DNA from 4 places in the Thalassolituus sp. UBA2590 genome. Region 1 is predicted to be linked to each of the others. Evidence: predicted binding sites of a transcription regulator. Region 1 holds the regulator's gene; each other region holds the start of a gene.
What was found. Region 1 encodes FNR, which switches genes on or off when oxygen is low (the NO sensors DNR and NnrR bind a similar motif). Its sites were predicted from a motif close to TTGATNTANATCAA; they were not measured.
Positions count from the first base shown of each region.

Region 2: B2067_RS08830 (OmpW/AlkL family protein) is a predicted target of FNR. The motif match lies at 1,154-1,167, and genes of this name have one in related genera.
Region 3: clpB (ATP-dependent chaperone ClpB) is a predicted target of FNR. The motif match lies at 2,367-2,380, and genes of this name have one in related genera.
Region 4: hemN (oxygen-independent coproporphyrinogen III oxidase) is a predicted target of FNR. The motif match lies at 633-646, and genes of this name have one in related genera.

Region 1 is NZ_DDKU01000004.1:34,629-38,842, reverse strand. It holds gene greB (transcription elongation factor GreB) at 1-440, shown strand, start outside; gene B2067_RS00420 (hypothetical protein) at 508-996, shown strand; gene ttcA (tRNA 2-thiocytidine(32) synthetase TtcA) at 1,003-1,965, opposite strand; gene B2067_RS00410 (hypothetical protein) at 2,022-2,516, opposite strand; gene fnr (fumarate/nitrate reduction transcriptional regulator Fnr) at 2,771-3,535, opposite strand; gene B2067_RS00400 (sulfite exporter TauE/SafE family protein) at 3,564-4,214, opposite strand, start outside.
Region 2 is NZ_DDKU01000096.1:11,924-16,137, forward strand. It holds gene B2067_RS08825 (hypothetical protein) at 1-976, opposite strand, end outside; gene B2067_RS08830 (OmpW/AlkL family protein) at 1,233-1,874, shown strand; gene cls (cardiolipin synthase) at 1,937-3,334, opposite strand; gene folE (GTP cyclohydrolase I FolE) at 3,422-3,973, opposite strand; gene murI (glutamate racemase) at 4,057-4,214, opposite strand, start outside.
Region 3 is NZ_DDKU01000118.1:1,492-5,705, forward strand. It holds gene B2067_RS10455 (acyl-CoA thioesterase) at 1-321, shown strand, start outside; gene B2067_RS10460 (LysR family transcriptional regulator) at 324-1,220, opposite strand; gene B2067_RS10465 (DMT family transporter) at 1,365-2,219, opposite strand; gene clpB (ATP-dependent chaperone ClpB) at 2,624-4,214, shown strand, end outside.
Region 4 is NZ_DDKU01000119.1:1,825-6,038, reverse strand. It holds gene B2067_RS10560 (TetR/AcrR family transcriptional regulator) at 1-373, opposite strand, end outside; gene hemN (oxygen-independent coproporphyrinogen III oxidase) at 740-2,116, shown strand; gene B2067_RS10550 (hypothetical protein) at 2,180-2,743, opposite strand; gene B2067_RS10545 (GNAT family N-acetyltransferase) at 2,876-3,631, shown strand; gene B2067_RS10540 (GGDEF domain-containing response regulator) at 3,667-4,214, opposite strand, start outside.

The DNA.
Region 1 (4,214 bases):
GCGAACGCCCGAAGGTAACTCAGGAGGTCTCTGACGCGGCTAAGCTCGGAGACCGTTCCGAGAACGCTGAATACATTTACGGGAAAAAGCGCCTCAGACAGATAGATGGTCGTCTCAGGTTTCTCGGCAAGCGCATTGAGGCAGTCACCGTGGTCGATCGTCCGCCGGCAGATCTCGATAAAGTGTTTTTTGGTGCCTGGATTGAACTTGAAGACGAAGACGGTGAGATCCTGCGTTACCGGATTGTCGGGGAAGATGAGATCGACTTACCGCATGGGTACATTAGCGTTGATGCGCCACTGGCACGTGGCTTAATTGGTAAGTTCGTTGATGATGAGGTGACCGTGCGTCTTCCTAAAGGAGAAACGACGTACTTTATTGCTAAAGTACAGTACGAGCGACCTCACTGGGATAAGCGGCCGACACCCGAGTTTTCGTAAGTGATCCCCGTGCGGGAATATGACGCACGGGCAGGTATGAACTAGTCTTGAGCAAAGGAGGTGCATGATGATGCAACGATGGCTGCTTACGCTGCTCGCTATACCGGCCCTGGCTCTGGCCGATAATCACGCGGATCACGGTTCAGATTCAAACCAAGATACTAAAGATGCGCTGTCAGAAGCCTATGTGATGCCGGTCTGGGTCGATGCTGTGACTCAGGTTTGCCCATGGAAATCGGAAGACGCTGAAGGGTATATCCGTCTGATTCGAAAGATGAACGACGATGGCAGTCACGGGCTGTTCGTACAATGGCTACGGAAAGGAATTGCAGGCGCCCCGACAGCGGCGGTATCAACGCTGGCCGTAGAGCCGCTTGAAAAAGACTATCTGGTCAGAATTGAAATGCCGCAGCCGACCCTGGCGCGGGATGCTTGTCGCCTCAAGGCGATGGCGGAAGATATGATGAATGAGCGACGTTACGAATTCGACCTGCTGCTCCGGGGGCCCGGCGACATGCAGGTCAATATTACGCGTATGCTTGGCGGCGGAGTCTGAGCGGGGTCAGTCGTCCGACGCCAGAAGGTCAATGCGGGTACCCAGGTGGCTCTTATCCTGTTCGTCCTGCAGACCTTCGAAGTTCCACAGTTCGCGATCGCCCAGCTGTGATGGCGCAACGTTACAGACAGCGGCAAAGATGTTTTCACTGCGTCCTGGTTGTTCTTTCTCCCACTGAGCCAGCATTCCTTTGATGTTCTGACGCTGCAGGTTCTCTTGAGAACCGCACAGATTGCAGGGAATGATCGGGAATTCTTTCTCGATGGCAAACTTCTCAATGTCTTTTTCTTTGCAATACGCCAGAGGACGAATGAGAACGTGCTTTTTGTCGTCGCTGAGCAGCTTGGGCGGCATGGCCTTGAGCTTGCCGCCGTGGAACATATTCAGAAATAGAGTTTCGATGATGTCGTCACGGTGATGACCCAATGCAATCTTGTTGGCGCCAATCGATTCTGCATAGCCATACAGAGTACCGCGGCGCAGGCGTGAGCATAGCCCGCAGGTGGTTTTTCCTTCAGGGATGATCTCTTTAACGACGCTGTAGGTGTCTTTCTCGATGATATGGTAGGGCACGCCCACCTGTTCAAGGTAAGCCGGTAGGATATGCTCAGGGAAGCCTGGCTGTTTCTGATCCATATTGACGGCGATCAGCTCGAAGTTGACGGGCGCGCTCTTTTGCAGGCTCATCAGAATTTCCAGCATGGTGTAAGAGTCTTTGCCACCCGACAGACACACCATGATTTTGTCACCGTCTTCAATCATCCGGTAATCTTCGATGGCTTTGCCGACGTTACGACGAAGGCGCTTCTGGAGCTTGTTGAATTCGGTTCTGGATTTGCGTTCAGCTTGATTGGCTGCAGCTTCAGTAGCTTCTGCAGATAGCTCAGCGGCCGCTGGATCGAAGATCTCAGGCTGATAGCCTTCTTCAGGTTGTGAAACAGCAGATTCAGACACGTTCAATTCAGACATACAACACCCCATGCGTAGGGTGCGCTTTATATCAGAATGCGGTGCTTATATAAACATCAGGCCACAGCGTCACTGGATTCAACCAGTTCTTCATAGCGTTGCACGAAGTCCTGTACGCTCAGGTCGTCACGGGTGTGATAACAGTTTTTCCAGAGCGTTGCCAGATGCACCACACTGGCGCCACGGGGCAGGGTGAACTGAGGGTGGCGAACGTAGGCGAGCCAGGTAACAGCGGTCGCATAGGCGAGGTTTGTTGTTAGTTCAGCGTGCGGGTTCTCCAGGAATTCCCGTTGGCTGGCAATGCCTCGCACTTTACTGGCCAGTTCTGGCCGATCTGCAAGATAGTCATCCCAGATATGCCGGTGCGTCAGGCCATGCAGCCGGTAAATACCCGAGGTGCGTTGCCCCTCTGTTTTCAGGAATGAGCCCAGCTCAGACTCAATGGCTGCAGTACCCAGCAGTAAAAGCTCTGCGTCGGCACTGTTAGCGTCCAGTTTCTGCAGTGTTGGACGAATAACGTACGTCCGGAAATCATCAGCATCTATACCCATCAGAAACTCCAGAGGGTGTAATTTTGGCAGTCTCAATATCAGGAGCAATAAGCGTACCTGAATAACTGCCGGTACAGGCAGCGCCTGTTATCAGATGTTTACTCAATAGTACTGCCCAGTACGTGAAGCATAGTGATGCAGGTCTCAGGGGGAAGCAAATATTTGCGCACTGTGACCAATGTCTGATATAGCGAGCGAAAAGAGGATGAGCACGGTCCGTGTGCTCATTAGGATGCTAAAAGCCAAAATTTAAATCAGCTTTCTGCCTGATGCAGACACTCATCGTTGGCGCGTGTAAGTCCGGCGAGATCAAACAAGGTGTCGCTGTCTTTCAGGATAATCTCTTTGCCTTGTGTTTCGATCAGTTCATTTTTCTGGAAGCGTGTGAACACTCGGCTGATGGTTTCTACCGCCAGGCCCAGGTAGTTACTGATGTCGACACGTGACATTGGCAGGCGGAAGTGAGTCGCTGAGAAACCACGACGCTGATAACGTTGCGAAATATCCAGTAGGAAAGAGGCAACGCGTTCTTCTGCATTCTTCTTGCTGAGAAGCAGCATCATGTTCTGATCGTGCCGGATTTCATTGCCCATGGTGGTCATCAGCTGACGACGCAAATCAGGTAGCTCATCCGCCAGTTGTTCAAGCTGCTGCAACGGAATTTCACATACTGTTGTGGTTTCGAGGGCTTTTGCCGTCAGCGGATACGTGCCTGCGTTGTAGCCAGACAATCCGATCAGCTCGCTGGCCAGGTGAAAACCTGTGATCTGCTCTTCGCCATTACTTGCCAGGGTGTAGGTCTTCAGTGCGCCCGTACGAACCGCGAATACAGACTGAAATTCTGTACCTTGCTGAAACAGCAGTTGGCCTTTCTGGATCGGGCGACCACGACGGATGATGTCGTCCAGACGCTCCATATCACTTTCGGTCAGGGAAAGAGGCAGACAAAGAGCATTCAGTGAACAGGTCTGACAATGAGGCTGAGCTCCACGCAGAGGAGCATTAACTGACGTTTTCATAGGCAAGAACGATCTCTAATACTTTAGATCAAGCGGCTGCGAACATGGCAGGTTGCCACACGGAAGCCAGAGTCCAGCAACCATAACCGATCAATAATAGGCCCGCAATATTTCGCGCCCACTGATGCCGAATAATATTCATCACGGATGCCGAGGCCAGCCCAGCGGATAAAATAGCGGGAAAGGTTCCGAGACCAAAGACAAACATAGTCAGAGCGCCCATCGCAGGCTGACCGTTAGCTGCTACCCAGCTCAGAGTGCTGTATATCAGCCCACAGGGCAACCAACCCCACAACATACCGAGAAGCCACTGGCTGGCCGGATCTGAACGGCCCAGCCGCTTCTGAGCGTGGGGTTGAATCCTGCGCCAGAACAGTTGGCCAAGTTGCTCAATGCGCGTGAGCCACAGCGCCCAGCGCGCGACGTAGAGACCCATTAATATGAGCATAACGCCTGCGATTGAACGTAGTGTGATCATCAGAGCTTCGTGCAGGCTCGACAGCCAAAGTCCGAGACTGCCAACAATCAGGCCTGCAAGGGTATAGCTGGTAATGCGGCCAAAATTGAACAGCAGTGAAGCCCGGACTCTGTGCTGGGTGTCCAGCTGTCCTGCTGCCGCGGCAACTCCACCACACATAACCAGGCAGTGGCTGGCACCAAATAAGCCAAGTAGCAGGGC
Region 2 (4,214 bases), on a different contig from region 1:
GCAGCCGTGAAATACGACCTAGCAGCAACTGATTGATTTTTTCGCGCTGTTCCGGCCCTTTAAGTCCTCTTACCATATCGCGGATATGTTCCATCGCACTGGGCATGGACTCCAACTCCTGGCGCGTGGTCGCCAGATGCCGTGCAAAGTGGTTGTTACATTGAAGATGGTCAGACTCGGGCAGGTATCTCGCAAAGCCCAGCGACGCGTTGTCAATTGCGACTGTCAGCTGCTCTTTGGTCTCGACCAGTTGTTCTCGGGCTTGCTCGCGCTCCTGAGCATCACTGCGCAGGGTTTCTCGCATACAGTTAATTGCGTTGGCCACCATATCGAGTTCGTCGGATCGTTTATGCTGGTCGTTGAACTGAAGTGGGTCATCCAGATTATTCAGGCTGAAGGTGTGTGCCCACTGGGCCATCACATCTAACCGGCGGGTAATCAGCAGGCGTACCATAACAAGGATGAAAATAGAGACTGAAAAAGTCTTTATAAACTGGGTGCCGATGATGGTGACTGCTTTGTGCTTGAGATCATCATAGAGGCCGGTGTAGTTCACATTCAGGTAAAGGTTACCGAGCTCGTATTCCTGAGAAGCGCTCTGGTGCGTCAGCGGAAACGAATAATGAAGGTCCGCGGCGGCATAAATATCTCCCGCGCTCTGTACCAGCTTCTCACGACTTTCGATGTAGACGTAAACCACACCCGGGAAGTTGAGGATACCGGAGAGCTGAGATTCGATCTGGCGGTTGTCAAAGTTCCAGAGGCTGTAGCTGATACTTTCCTGGTAACTGGCGTGGATCTGATCGAGGTTGCTGCGGTATTGGCTGACACCGCGGCGGTAATCAGAATAGAGTACAAAGCCCGAGGCCAGGACACTGACGATAAAGCTGAAAGCCAGAAGATATGACAGCAGACGCACGCCAACGTGGCTTTTCTGAACGAATTCCTGATCAGTCTGTTTCTGCGGGCTACTCAAGTCCTGTGTCCTGCAATTATGAAAGTTATACTCGTTTTGTAACTATAGGCCAGAAAACAAATTTTGACGACCAGAGATCAACAGGGTCATATTCTCTGGCTTGTTTCGTACATTCTTCGCCGAAAATTGACATAGATCGTGCTTCGCGCCTGTGAACCGTTCGTTGTTGTTTTGTTCTTGATTTGTATCAAATGACGTCAATGTCATTTACGTATTCTGGCTGTGTTTTCTATTGCACAGACATAAGGAGTGCGCGATGAAACTGATGAAAACCCTGATCGCTGGTGCTGTATCAATGGCTTTCCTTCCTGCCGTTCCCGCATTTGCATACGAAGCTGGGGATATTATCGTTAAAGCTGGCGTAATCAATGTTATTCCGAAAGATGGCAACGCCGATACCAGTGCTCTGGTGCCAGATTCAGAGTTGGATATCGATAGCAATATTCAACTCGGGCTGACCGGTGTTTATATGGTCAATCAGTACCTCGGTGTGGAATTGCTTGCTGCAACACCTTTTGAACACACTGCCGAAGGTGATGGTGGGGCGATCGACGGTGCCGATGTTCTGACTACGAAACACCTTCCGCCTACTTTATCAGCGCAATACTACCCTATGGGCGCGGACTCTGCGATTCAGCCATATGTTGGTTTAGGCGTAAACTACACCTTCTTCTTTGACGAAGAGGATGATGCTGGCCTTGGCTCTAACGGACTGAAACCAAGCTTTGGCTTAGCATACAGCGCCGGTGTTGATTATATGATCAATGATAACTGGTTGGTTAACGCTTCTCTCTGGAAAGTGGATATCGACACTGAGGTAAAAGGTGGCGCTGCGGATGGCCTGGATGTCGAGATTGATCCTGTCGCCTTTATGGTTGCGTGCGGCTATAAGTTCTGAGCAGCCATCATGACCAATAAAAAAACCGGGCGATTGCCCGGTTTTTTTTATTGCTATTGGTTTTACAGCACAGGCGCTATAAGGCGAAGCAGGCGCGCAAGAAGCTGCTTCCACCAGCGCTGATCGACGTGAGTAGGGCGACAATGGTCGAGGTCATCAAGCATCATCGCCTCGATTTCAGCAGCGAACTCTTTGTCTTTAATCAGAGCGCCAATTTCGAAGTTGATGCGCAGCGAGCGGTTATCCAGATTGGCACTGCTGACGCACGACCACTCATCGTCAACCAGCAAAACTTTCTGATGAAGGAAGCCCGGTGTGTAAGTGTAAAACTGCACCTGAGCTTTCTGTAAGGAGGCGACATAGCTGCGATTGGCCTGGGCTACCATCCAGTTATCAGAGATACCCGGAAGAATAATCCTGACATCAACTCCACGCAGGCCAGCCAGTTGAAGCGCAGCATAGACGTTCTGGTCCGGAACGAAATACGGGCTCACAATCCAGCAGCGCTCTGTAGCTGTGTTAATCATGTGCGTAAAGAACAGGCTGCCGCTGTCGTAGTAATCGGCGGGACTTGGGTTAATGCACATCACCTTGCGATTGCCCATCACCTGTGGCGATTCCCAACGCAGTACCGGAGTATCACCTGTCGCCCACATCCAGTCTTCACAGAAGGATAGCTGAAACGCCAGCGATACCGGGCCGGACACACGCATGTGCGTGTCACGCCAGTGGCCAATTTCCGGGTCTTTGCCCAGATACTCGATGCCCACGTTATGGCCGCCCACGAAGGTTGTGTGATCATCGATAATCACCAGCTTACGGTGGTTGCGGAAGTTGATGTTGGTCCGGTTGCGCAGTTTGAGTGGGTTAAAGCGAGATACTTCTATGCCAGCATCTGTCATCTGCCTGATGAAATTCTTATCCAGACCACCAGAGCCGATTTCATCATAAAGCAGGTAGACCCTGACACCTTCAGCCGCTTTCTGGCACAGTACATCAGCAAAGCACTGTCCCAGAGCATCGTCGCGGAAAGTATAAAACTGCACGCAGACGGTATGCCGCGCTGTTCTTATGGTGTTCAGAATCGCATTGAAGGTATCGTGTCCGTTAATCAGTAGCTGAGTGTCATTGCCATCCAGCATCGGGACGCGAAAAAGTCTCTGTAGTGGCAGGGTGGTCGTGTCAGGCGACAGTACAGCATCAGTCAGAGTTTTACGGATCTGTCGCTGACGTTTAGCCAGGTGCGTGTCCTTTTTTCGGCGAGCGCGACGATAACCTCTGAAGCGGCGACTACCAAAGAGAAGATAAACGGGAAGGGCTACCAGTGGCATCAATATCAGAGCAAGTACCCAGGCGGCTGTTCCCTGCGCGGTCCGGCCTTGCCACAAAGCGTCAGCGGCGGCTGCTATGCCGCCGATGTATAAGAGGATGGGCCACACCCACCAGGCAAAAGCTTCCATAATCTTCCTTAGACGACTTTAAGCCATGTGAAAAGGCACCTGGCGCCTTTCGATATCAGACGGGTCAGCAGGTGAGGTGGCTTGTAATCAGAGGCCGACGAGTCTCATGAATTCTTCACGGGTCGCCTGATTAGCGCGAAAGTCACCCTTCATCACCGAAGTGCGCATCATTGAGTTCTGTTTCTGTACGCCACGCATCATCATGCACATGTGCTTGGCTTCAACGATGACACCTACACCACGACAGCCCGTGACTTCTTCTACGGCTTCCGCGATCTGTTTCGTCATGTTCTCCTGAATCTGAAGTCGACGTCCGAACATGTCAACAATTCGCGCGAACTTGGAAAGGCCGAGTACTTTACCGTTTGGCAGGTAACCAATATGGCATCGGCCGATAAATGGCAACATGTGGTGCTCACACAGTGAGTAAAACTCGATGCCCTCTACTACAACCATTTCGTCGTTATCGCTGCTGAATACGGCACCGTTGACTACTTCATCGATTTTGGTCTCGTAACCACTGGTCAGGAACTGCATCGCTTTCGCAGCTCGTTTGGGTGTATCCAGAAGGCCTTCGCGTGAGACGTCTTCGCCTAATTCAGTTAACACATCACTGTAAAGTGATTCTAGTTTCGACATTTTGGTTCCGTCGCTTATTCAGATTTGAAGTAATAGTACTTAATTCGATGAAACTTATACAGGGTTTTGTGCTTGTATAAGTTTTATTGTGTTATCGGCCAGTCGAATGACATTCGTTTTACGCGCTCGCCAAGCTCAGAAAGGTAGCCAGCGACGCCATCAGGCTCATGTCTTCCGGTCCAGTGCAACCATGTATGGCTCCCGGTTTCTCCAGGCAGACCGCTTTCCGCCGAACCCCTTG
Region 3 (4,214 bases), on a different contig from region 1:
GCACGTCTGCGGTATCTTCACGATCATGACTTCAGTGAGTTCAACATCGGCGGCGTTGGCCTGATGGTGACTGACATTGTTGTGAGCTTCGTATCTGAATCATTTGTGGCTGATCGTCTGACTTTCAAGGTCGGGATCACTGATTTCAACAAATATGGCTGTGATTTTGTCTATCTGGTGGTCAATGAGAGCCAGAACAAAGTTGTGGCCAAGGCAAAGACGGGCATCGTTTTCTTTGACTTTGATGAGCGTCGCATCAGCCGGGTTCCCCCGGTCTTTTATGAGCGCTGTGCTCCTGACGTCACTCCCGTCACTGAATAGTATTACCCGTTGTTAAAGTAGGCAGTAAGGAAGTCCAGGAAAGCGCGACTTTTGTTCGCCAGATAGCGATTCTGGGGGAACACTACCTTTATAGTGCGCACCGGAATTTCCATGTCGCTGAACAGACGGACTAATTCACCATTGCGGATATGACGCTCTGCCACGTAGGTCGGTAGGGCAGTAATCCCCATGCCAGCCAGGCAAGCCTCGTAGATCAGGTCAATGTCGTTCACGGTGAGTTTGCGTTCGATGTTGGCCAGGGTGAAGTTGTTTTCTTTCTCGAACTGGCGTAGCCAGTTGATCCGCGCGTACTCGGCGTTTGCCACCACCAGAATGCGATGACTTATCACTTCTTCTAACGTGGTCGGCGTTCCCCACCTTTCGAGGTAAGCCGGAGAGGCGCAGATAACGATGCGTTGCTCAGCCACTGGCTTAGCGATCAGGCGGGAATCTTCCAGTGAGCCGATGCGCAGCGCAAAATCATACCCTTCTTTCACGATATCCAGTGGTCGGTCCGATATGTGAAGGTCAAAGCTCACATCCGGGTACTTATCAGAAAAATCGCTGAATATACGAGCCAGCTCCTTGCGCCCGAAGTTCGACATCGCGGTAATGCGTAGCCGGCCTTTGGGCGTATCGTCGAAGTCCGTTACCAGCTTTTCGGCTTCGGTGATGGAATCGAGAATGTTCTCGCAATGCTGGTAGAACATCTGGCCGGCCTCCGTCGGGCTGACCGAGCGGGTAGTCCGGTTTAGCAGGCGGACGCCAAGGCGTTCTTCCAGAGCGCTGATCTGCTTACTGACGGCCGAAGGGGTTACGCCAAGGGATTCTGCCGCACTGGAAAAGTTTCGGGCTCTGACCACCGAGACAAAGGTTTGTAACGGATCGACGCGCGACATGGGCTGTCCTTTCTGGTTGTCTGGCTGAACTCTTTCCCCAATGAAAAGCGGTCTGGCTTTTCCTTAAAGTAGGGAGTGATTGAAAAAATCCACTTATAGTTAAACAAAAGGAAATAATAAAAGCCAGATTCTGCCAACTGAAGATCAGGCTTTCTTGGATGGCTTATAGAGATTGATGAAGCCCGCGGCAATGATTAACGAGGCGCCCAGCCAGGTCGTCCACATCGGGATCTCATCCCAGATAAGCCAGCCCATCAACGCGCCATAGAGAACAGCGCTGTAGGCATAAACCCCCACCTTACCTGTGGGCGCCGTGCGGTAGGCTCGGGTCAGGGCCAATTGGCCGAGCGTGGCCACAAGGCCGAGAAGAAGTATCCAGCCCCAGAGATCCGCTGACACAGGTTGCCAGGTCACGGCCGCCCCGGGGGCACTGACGAGGGCCGCAATGACGCCAAAGTAGAAAACGATCGTCTGGCTGGATTCCGTTTCAGACATGCGTCGAATCGTGACTTTGGCCAGAGCAGCGAGAAAAGCACCGAGCAGTGCGACCAGCGCAATAAAGGTAAATGTGCTGTCGTCGGGCCTGAGAATGCAGGCAACACCGGCAAAGCCGACAAAAACCGCGGCTATGCTGTACTTACCTGCGCGCTCGCCAAGCCACAATAAGCCGATGAGTGGCATAAAGAAGGGGCTGGAGAGTTTCACCAGAAACGCTTCAGTCAGGGGCATGTGTCCGAGCGCCCAGAAATAACAGTACATAGCGCTGACGCCGACCAGCCCGCGCATCAGGTGCCAGTGCCAGACTGAAGTCTTCAGTAAGGTGGTGCCTTGCCGCAGAATCAAAGGCATCAGAATGATCAGGCCAGCCGCGTTGCGGAAGAACACGATCTGTTCTGTCGACAGGCTTTCTGAGAGGTACTTAATCAACGCACCCATGATGGCCAGCAGAGCCTCTCCGCCGATCAGAAATAAAGCCGCTTGTCGCAAGTTTGAGGTCATAACATCCAGAACAGTAAGCCGTGCCCTTGAGCTAAGCCCGACTGACACTATATAGAGAGTGGTAGACGCTACAGCGCGCCGTCAGAGGCGTCGGATTATACGCATGAATCGAGCTGTCTGATGAATTGAATGGTCTTCGGAGTAAGCTTGAGCTGTATCAATGAATTAAAAGTGAATTTTACTAAAGTTATATTTGTAGTTGTTGAAATTTATTAATTAACCGCCATATAGACTCCAGACCAGACACTTAAACAGGCAGCGACATAGATAGCCAAAGAGCTGAATAGCTGAATAGCTGAATGGCTCAATAAATAGTTGCCCAGAGATTTAAACCGAAATCAAAACTCGGTTAGCTCGCCAGCCCTCACCGGGAGCGCGCTAACCATGAGCAGGAGAACGAAACGATGCGTATGGACCGTTTAACAACAAGTCTTCAGAACGCCCTGGCTGAGAGTCAGAGCATCGCGCTTGGTCAGGATCATAATCAGATTGACACAGTGCACGTGCTCCTGGCGTTGTTCGAGCAGACCGACAGTTCGGTAAAAGACGTTTTGCGTCGTTGTGGAGCGAACGTCAGTAACCTCGAAGGGCGCTTACGTGCCATCCTCAGTGATCAGCCCAAAGTGAGCTCGCCGGATGGCAATGTGCAGCTGGCTCCCGAACTGGGCCGCTTACTGAATCTCGCCGATAAAGAAGCCCAGAAGGGCGGCGATCAGTTTGTCTCCAGCGAGATTTTTCTACTGGTGGCGCTGGATGAGCGTGGCCCTTCAGGTCAGGCTTTAAAAGAAGCGGGCGTTACTCGCGAAAACGCTGAGAAAGCAATCAAAGATATGCGTGGTGGAGAAAAAGTGACCGACGCGAACGCAGAAGACAGCCGACAGGCGCTGAGCAAATATTGTGTCGACCTGACCGAGCGTGCAGAAGCTGGCAAGCTCGATCCTGTGATTGGCCGTGACGAGGAGATCCGTCGCACTATTCAGGTATTGCAGCGTCGTACTAAAAACAATCCGGTGCTGATTGGCCCTCCAGGTGTGGGTAAAACCGCCGTGGTCGAAGGGCTGGCGCAGCGCATCATCAATGGTGAAGTACCAGAAAACCTGAAGAATAAGCGCATTCTGTCGCTGGACATGGGCGCGTTACTCGCGGGTGCAAAATACCGTGGTGAATTTGAAGAGCGACTAAAGGCTGTTCTGAAAGACGTCTCGAAAGAAGAAGGGCAGATCATTCTCTTCATCGACGAGCTGCACACTATGGTCGGCGCTGGTAAGAGCGACGGTGCCATGGACGCGGGCAATATGCTCAAACCGGCTCTGGCACGCGGTGAGTTGCACTGTGTCGGCGCGACCACGCTGGACGAATATCGCGAGTTTATTGAAAAAGATGCTGCGCTAGAGCGTCGTTTCCAGAAAGTGCTGGTGGATGAGCCCAGCGTTGAGGATTCAATTGCCATTCTGCGTGGCCTGAAAGAGCGCTACGAAGTGCATCACGGTGTCGAAATTACCGACAGTGCCATCGTCTCCGCAGCCAAGCTGTCGCAACGATATATTGCTGATCGACGTCTGCCTGATAAGGCGATTGATCTGGTGGACGAAGCTGCGTCGGTCATCCGCATGGAGATCGACTCCAAGCCTCAGGAAATGGATCGTCTTGAACGTCGTCTGATTCAACTGAAAATCGAGCGTGAAGCCCTGCGCAAAGAAAAAGACGATGCCGCTCGTAAGCGACTCAGCGACCTGAACGAAGAAATCAACAAAGCCGGTCAGGCGTACGTTGAACTCGAAGAAGTCTGGAAGAAAGAGAAAGCTCTGCTCGAAGGTGCCAGTAAGGCAAAAGAAGAACTCGAGCAGGCCAAACTGGAGTTGGACGCCGCGCGCCGTTCTGGTGATCTGCAGAAAATGTCAGAGCTTCAGTACGGGCGCATTCCAGAGCTGGAAAAGCAGGTGGCCTCGGCTAATGAAGCCGAAACCACAGGCACGCAGGAGTTTACGCTGCTGC
Region 4 (4,214 bases), on a different contig from region 1:
CAACTTCCGGGTCTGTCAGCGTCATTTTGGGTGGCTGGAACATCAGCTGATAGTAGCCCGGTGAGCGCTGCGCAAACTGAATCAGGTGCCCGGCAAAGTTATAGAGTGCCGAACGCGGGTCAAGATGCTGACTCATCTGCTCGTTAATATCCTGAAACGCCATTTCAAAACCGCGGCGACGGGTGAAAACGAACAGAGATTCTTTGTTAGGGAAGTAGTTATAGATGTTGCTTGCTGTCATCCCGAGTTGAGATGCCAGTTTTCGCATCGACAGATGATGAAAGCCAACCTCAGCCATCACGTGCGACGCGCTGTCCATAATTCGTTCGCGCTGCGCGGCAATTTCTTCCGGTGTAAACGGCTTTTTAGGCATAGCTGACCCCAAATGCTCCAATCATGTACGCATGTTTATTAGAATTTTTCGCTGCACTTCATGTACATAGTCAGGAAAGCGACTATAAAACGATCAATCATTGATAAAATCAAGGCCATTAGAGGCCTAACCTCAACAATCCCCCACACTTTAAGGGACTATCCTGTCCAGCACCAGACCAAACCCGCCAAATTCCTCATCAGGCTGTTGGCAGCATCCATCAGTAACCGACTAAGAGACGTTTGAATCTACCCGTGATTTGATTCAGGACAAGATGCCCGGCTGATCGCAAGCGTATTCTTCTGCTAATTCATCGTCACTTACTTCTTCAATACTTATTCAAATATTCAAAAAACAGGCCAGCACATGTCGCAACACCTTACCTGGGACCCACTGATGATCCAGCGTTATAACCGCGCCGGGCCGAGATACACCTCTTATCCTACAGCGGTGGAATTTACACCGGCGACATCTGATGCCTGTGAGCGCTCCGCGCTGGCTGCTGACTCTGATAAACCACTATCGCTCTACTTTCACATCCCTTTCTGCCGTCACGTCTGTTACTACTGCGGCTGCAACAAAATAGTGACAAAACACAGAGACCGCGCAGAAGCCTACCTGGCAGAGCTTTACCGTGAAATCGATCTGAAAGCGGCATTGGTTGACCGCTCACGTCCGGTTGAGCAACTGCACCTGGGGGGCGGCACGCCAACGTACCTGAGTGATGATCAGTTGCGACAACTGATGACATACGTTCGTCAGAGGTTCAGCCTTCAGGATAACGAGAGTTCAGATTTCTCGATTGAAATTGACCCTCGAGAGCTGGGCCCTGACACCCTGAAGACCCTACGGGACCTAGGCTTTAACCGCGTCAGCTTTGGTGTTCAGGATCTGAACGAGCGTGTGCAGATTGCTGTGAACCGTGTTCAGCCAGAGGAAATGATTGAGGCTGTGATGCGAGACGCGCGGGCGCTGGGGTTCAGGTCTATTAATATTGATCTTATCTATGGTTTACCTCACCAGACCCGATCAACCTTTGCCGAGACACTGGAGCGCATCATCGATATGCGCCCGGACAGACTCTCCATCTTTAATTACGCTCACCTGCCAGAGCGTTTTATGCCTCAGCGTCGCATTAACTCAGAGGACCTCCCGGATGCGCCTGAGAAGCTGGCCATCTTCGGTACGGCCATCACCAGGCTCGATCAAGCGGGCTATCAATACATAGGTATGGACCACTTCGCCCTACCGGACGATGAGCTGGCCATTGCTCAACAGAAAGGCAAGCTACACCGTAATTTCCAGGGCTACACCACTCATGGTAACTGTGACCTGATCGGCTTCGGCGTGTCTTCCATCAGTCAGATTGGCTCTTCTTTTTTCCAGAACCAGACGGACCTGGGCAACTGGGGCGAGCAACTCAACAAGGGGCTGCTTCCAACGATGCGGCAAGTTTCATCAACCACAGACGACCTGATCAGAAAGACAGTCATTATGAGCCTGCTCTGTCATCTGACGGTTAAGTTCGATGATCTGAATACACTCTTTGCCATCGACAGCCGCTCCTATCTGAGTCGCTCGACAGAACAATTGCGTGAAATGGAAAAGGATGGACTGGTGACGGTTACGAGTGAAGCCATCAGTGTTACCAATGCCGGACGCCTGATGGTCCGTCAGGTATGTATGGCGTTTGATGCATACCGGGATGAGAACGAAACTCGGCGGTTTTCTAAGGCCATCTGAATCGCTTTATCGCCCTGCCAGAGCTATGTATCGAACGATGTATCGAGCGATGTGGCACCAGACCTACTCTGGCTGCCACAAACGCCAGTGGTGATCGACGTACTCAAGGTAAAGGGTCGCTTCAAAGGGCTTTTCTTCGGACTCCATAGCGCGCCTGAGAGGTCTTGCACGCCTGAAGACCGGCTCGCTGATCCAGCCTGCCAGACCGTCGACAAACCACCGGATATTTACTTCAACAAACCAGCGAGCATCACGCTCGATCGGATCCGTCATCGTCACCAGCGACTTTATACGCCGTGTACCGTATGACACCCCAGCACCTGCGTCATCTAACCAGTAGTAACGCCAGCCAACGACCACACGCTTGCGCCCCTTTTCTATCTCTTCGGTGGATATGCGCCTCTCCCGCCCAATCAACGCCATCTCAAAGAGTTCAGCCAGCTGACTGGCCTCAGCGCTGCGATCTGACTGCGATAGAGTCAATGGCAGGGACGCTGGTTTCCAGTATAAAGTTTCACCTGCATAATCACGATTGAGCACCTCAATCGCTGCTTCCGGACTGATATAAGGGACGGCGTGTGAAGACGCACAGAAAAACAATAAAAATATCTGTAACAAAGGTTTCATAATTACCTCCATGCACTTAGGATAGCCGCTTTCTGACAGGCCACACGAGAGGTAAGGTTCTGCACGGAAATGTCATCCGTTTGTCACAGAACTGTTATAAATTCCGGCGTGAAAAAAGAAACAGGAAAACACATGGCACAGTCTAATGCCCAACTGAGAGCCACTGAACCAGCAACCGGCATGGTGGCACGCATTACTTCAGATCCGCGTGAGATTCGTCAGGCGCTTGAGCTGCGATACCGTGTTTTTGCCGAAGACATGGGTGCAGACGTTCAGGGCGCAGACATGGGCATCGATAAAGATCGCTTCGATGACATCTGCATGCACCTGATCGTAAAGGACAACGAGACGGATACCATTGTGGCCTACAGCCGTATCCTGACCAATGACCTGGCAGCACGCGCCGGCGGCTTCTATTCGTCTACCGAGTTTGATCTGAGTCAAGTCCTGAAGCCGGGCAAGACGTACATGGAAATCGGTCGTACCTGTGTTGATCCCGATTTCCGCACCGGGGCCGCCATTGGCTACCTCTGGGGATTCCTCGCCGAGTACATGGAAGTCAATCGCATCGACTATCTGATGGGGTGTTGTTCAATTCCTGTATCTGGTGGTTTCGAGCAGGCCAACGCCATCATGGATCATCTGCGTGAAAAACATATGACCCCTGATAACCTGCGCGCTGTGCCAAAAATTCCGGTACCTGCGACCAGCACCGAACTCGACGGGAAGTCTCTGGTGCCGTCATTGCTGAAGGCCTACCTGAGAATTGGCGTAAAAATCTGTGGTGAACCGTACCTGGATGCAGACTTCGGAGTCGCCGACGCTATGATTCTGCTGCGCCGGGAAGATATGAACTACCGCTTCCTCAGCCGCATTCTGCGCGGCTGAAGAATCAGACAGTGGGGCTAATTGCCCCCTGTCTTTCAATTGGTCATTAACGACCGGATAGAGGCGAGATCAACCGTTTCGCTGTAACGATTCCGTCCACCCGCTTTAGCGGCATACAAGGCTTCATCTGCCGCCTCAATTAACGCATCCATACTGTCTGACGAAGACGGCTCCGCCCAGGCTAATCCCATACTTACCGTTAGGATGTCGCTCGTATCTGACGCTTCGTGAGGCATTGCTGCTTCGGTCAGCGACGACCGGATTCGGTCCGCAACGACCTTCATGCCGTCAAAATGAATGGATGGCAGAACCACAGCGAATTCTTCACCGCCAAAACGGGCGACCAGATCCCGCGGGCGCTGCACCTGCTCTTTCAGCGTCGCTGCTACTTTCTGCAGACAGTGATCGCCCTCAAGGTGACCATAGTGGTCGTTGAACGCTTTGAAATGATCGATATCCACCATGATCAGGCCAATATTGCCGCCCTCACGCTTCGCTCTCAGCCATTCAGCTTTCAGAAAATCATCGAAATAGCGACGGTTTGCGATACCGGTCAGGCCATCAGTAACAGACAATGATTCCA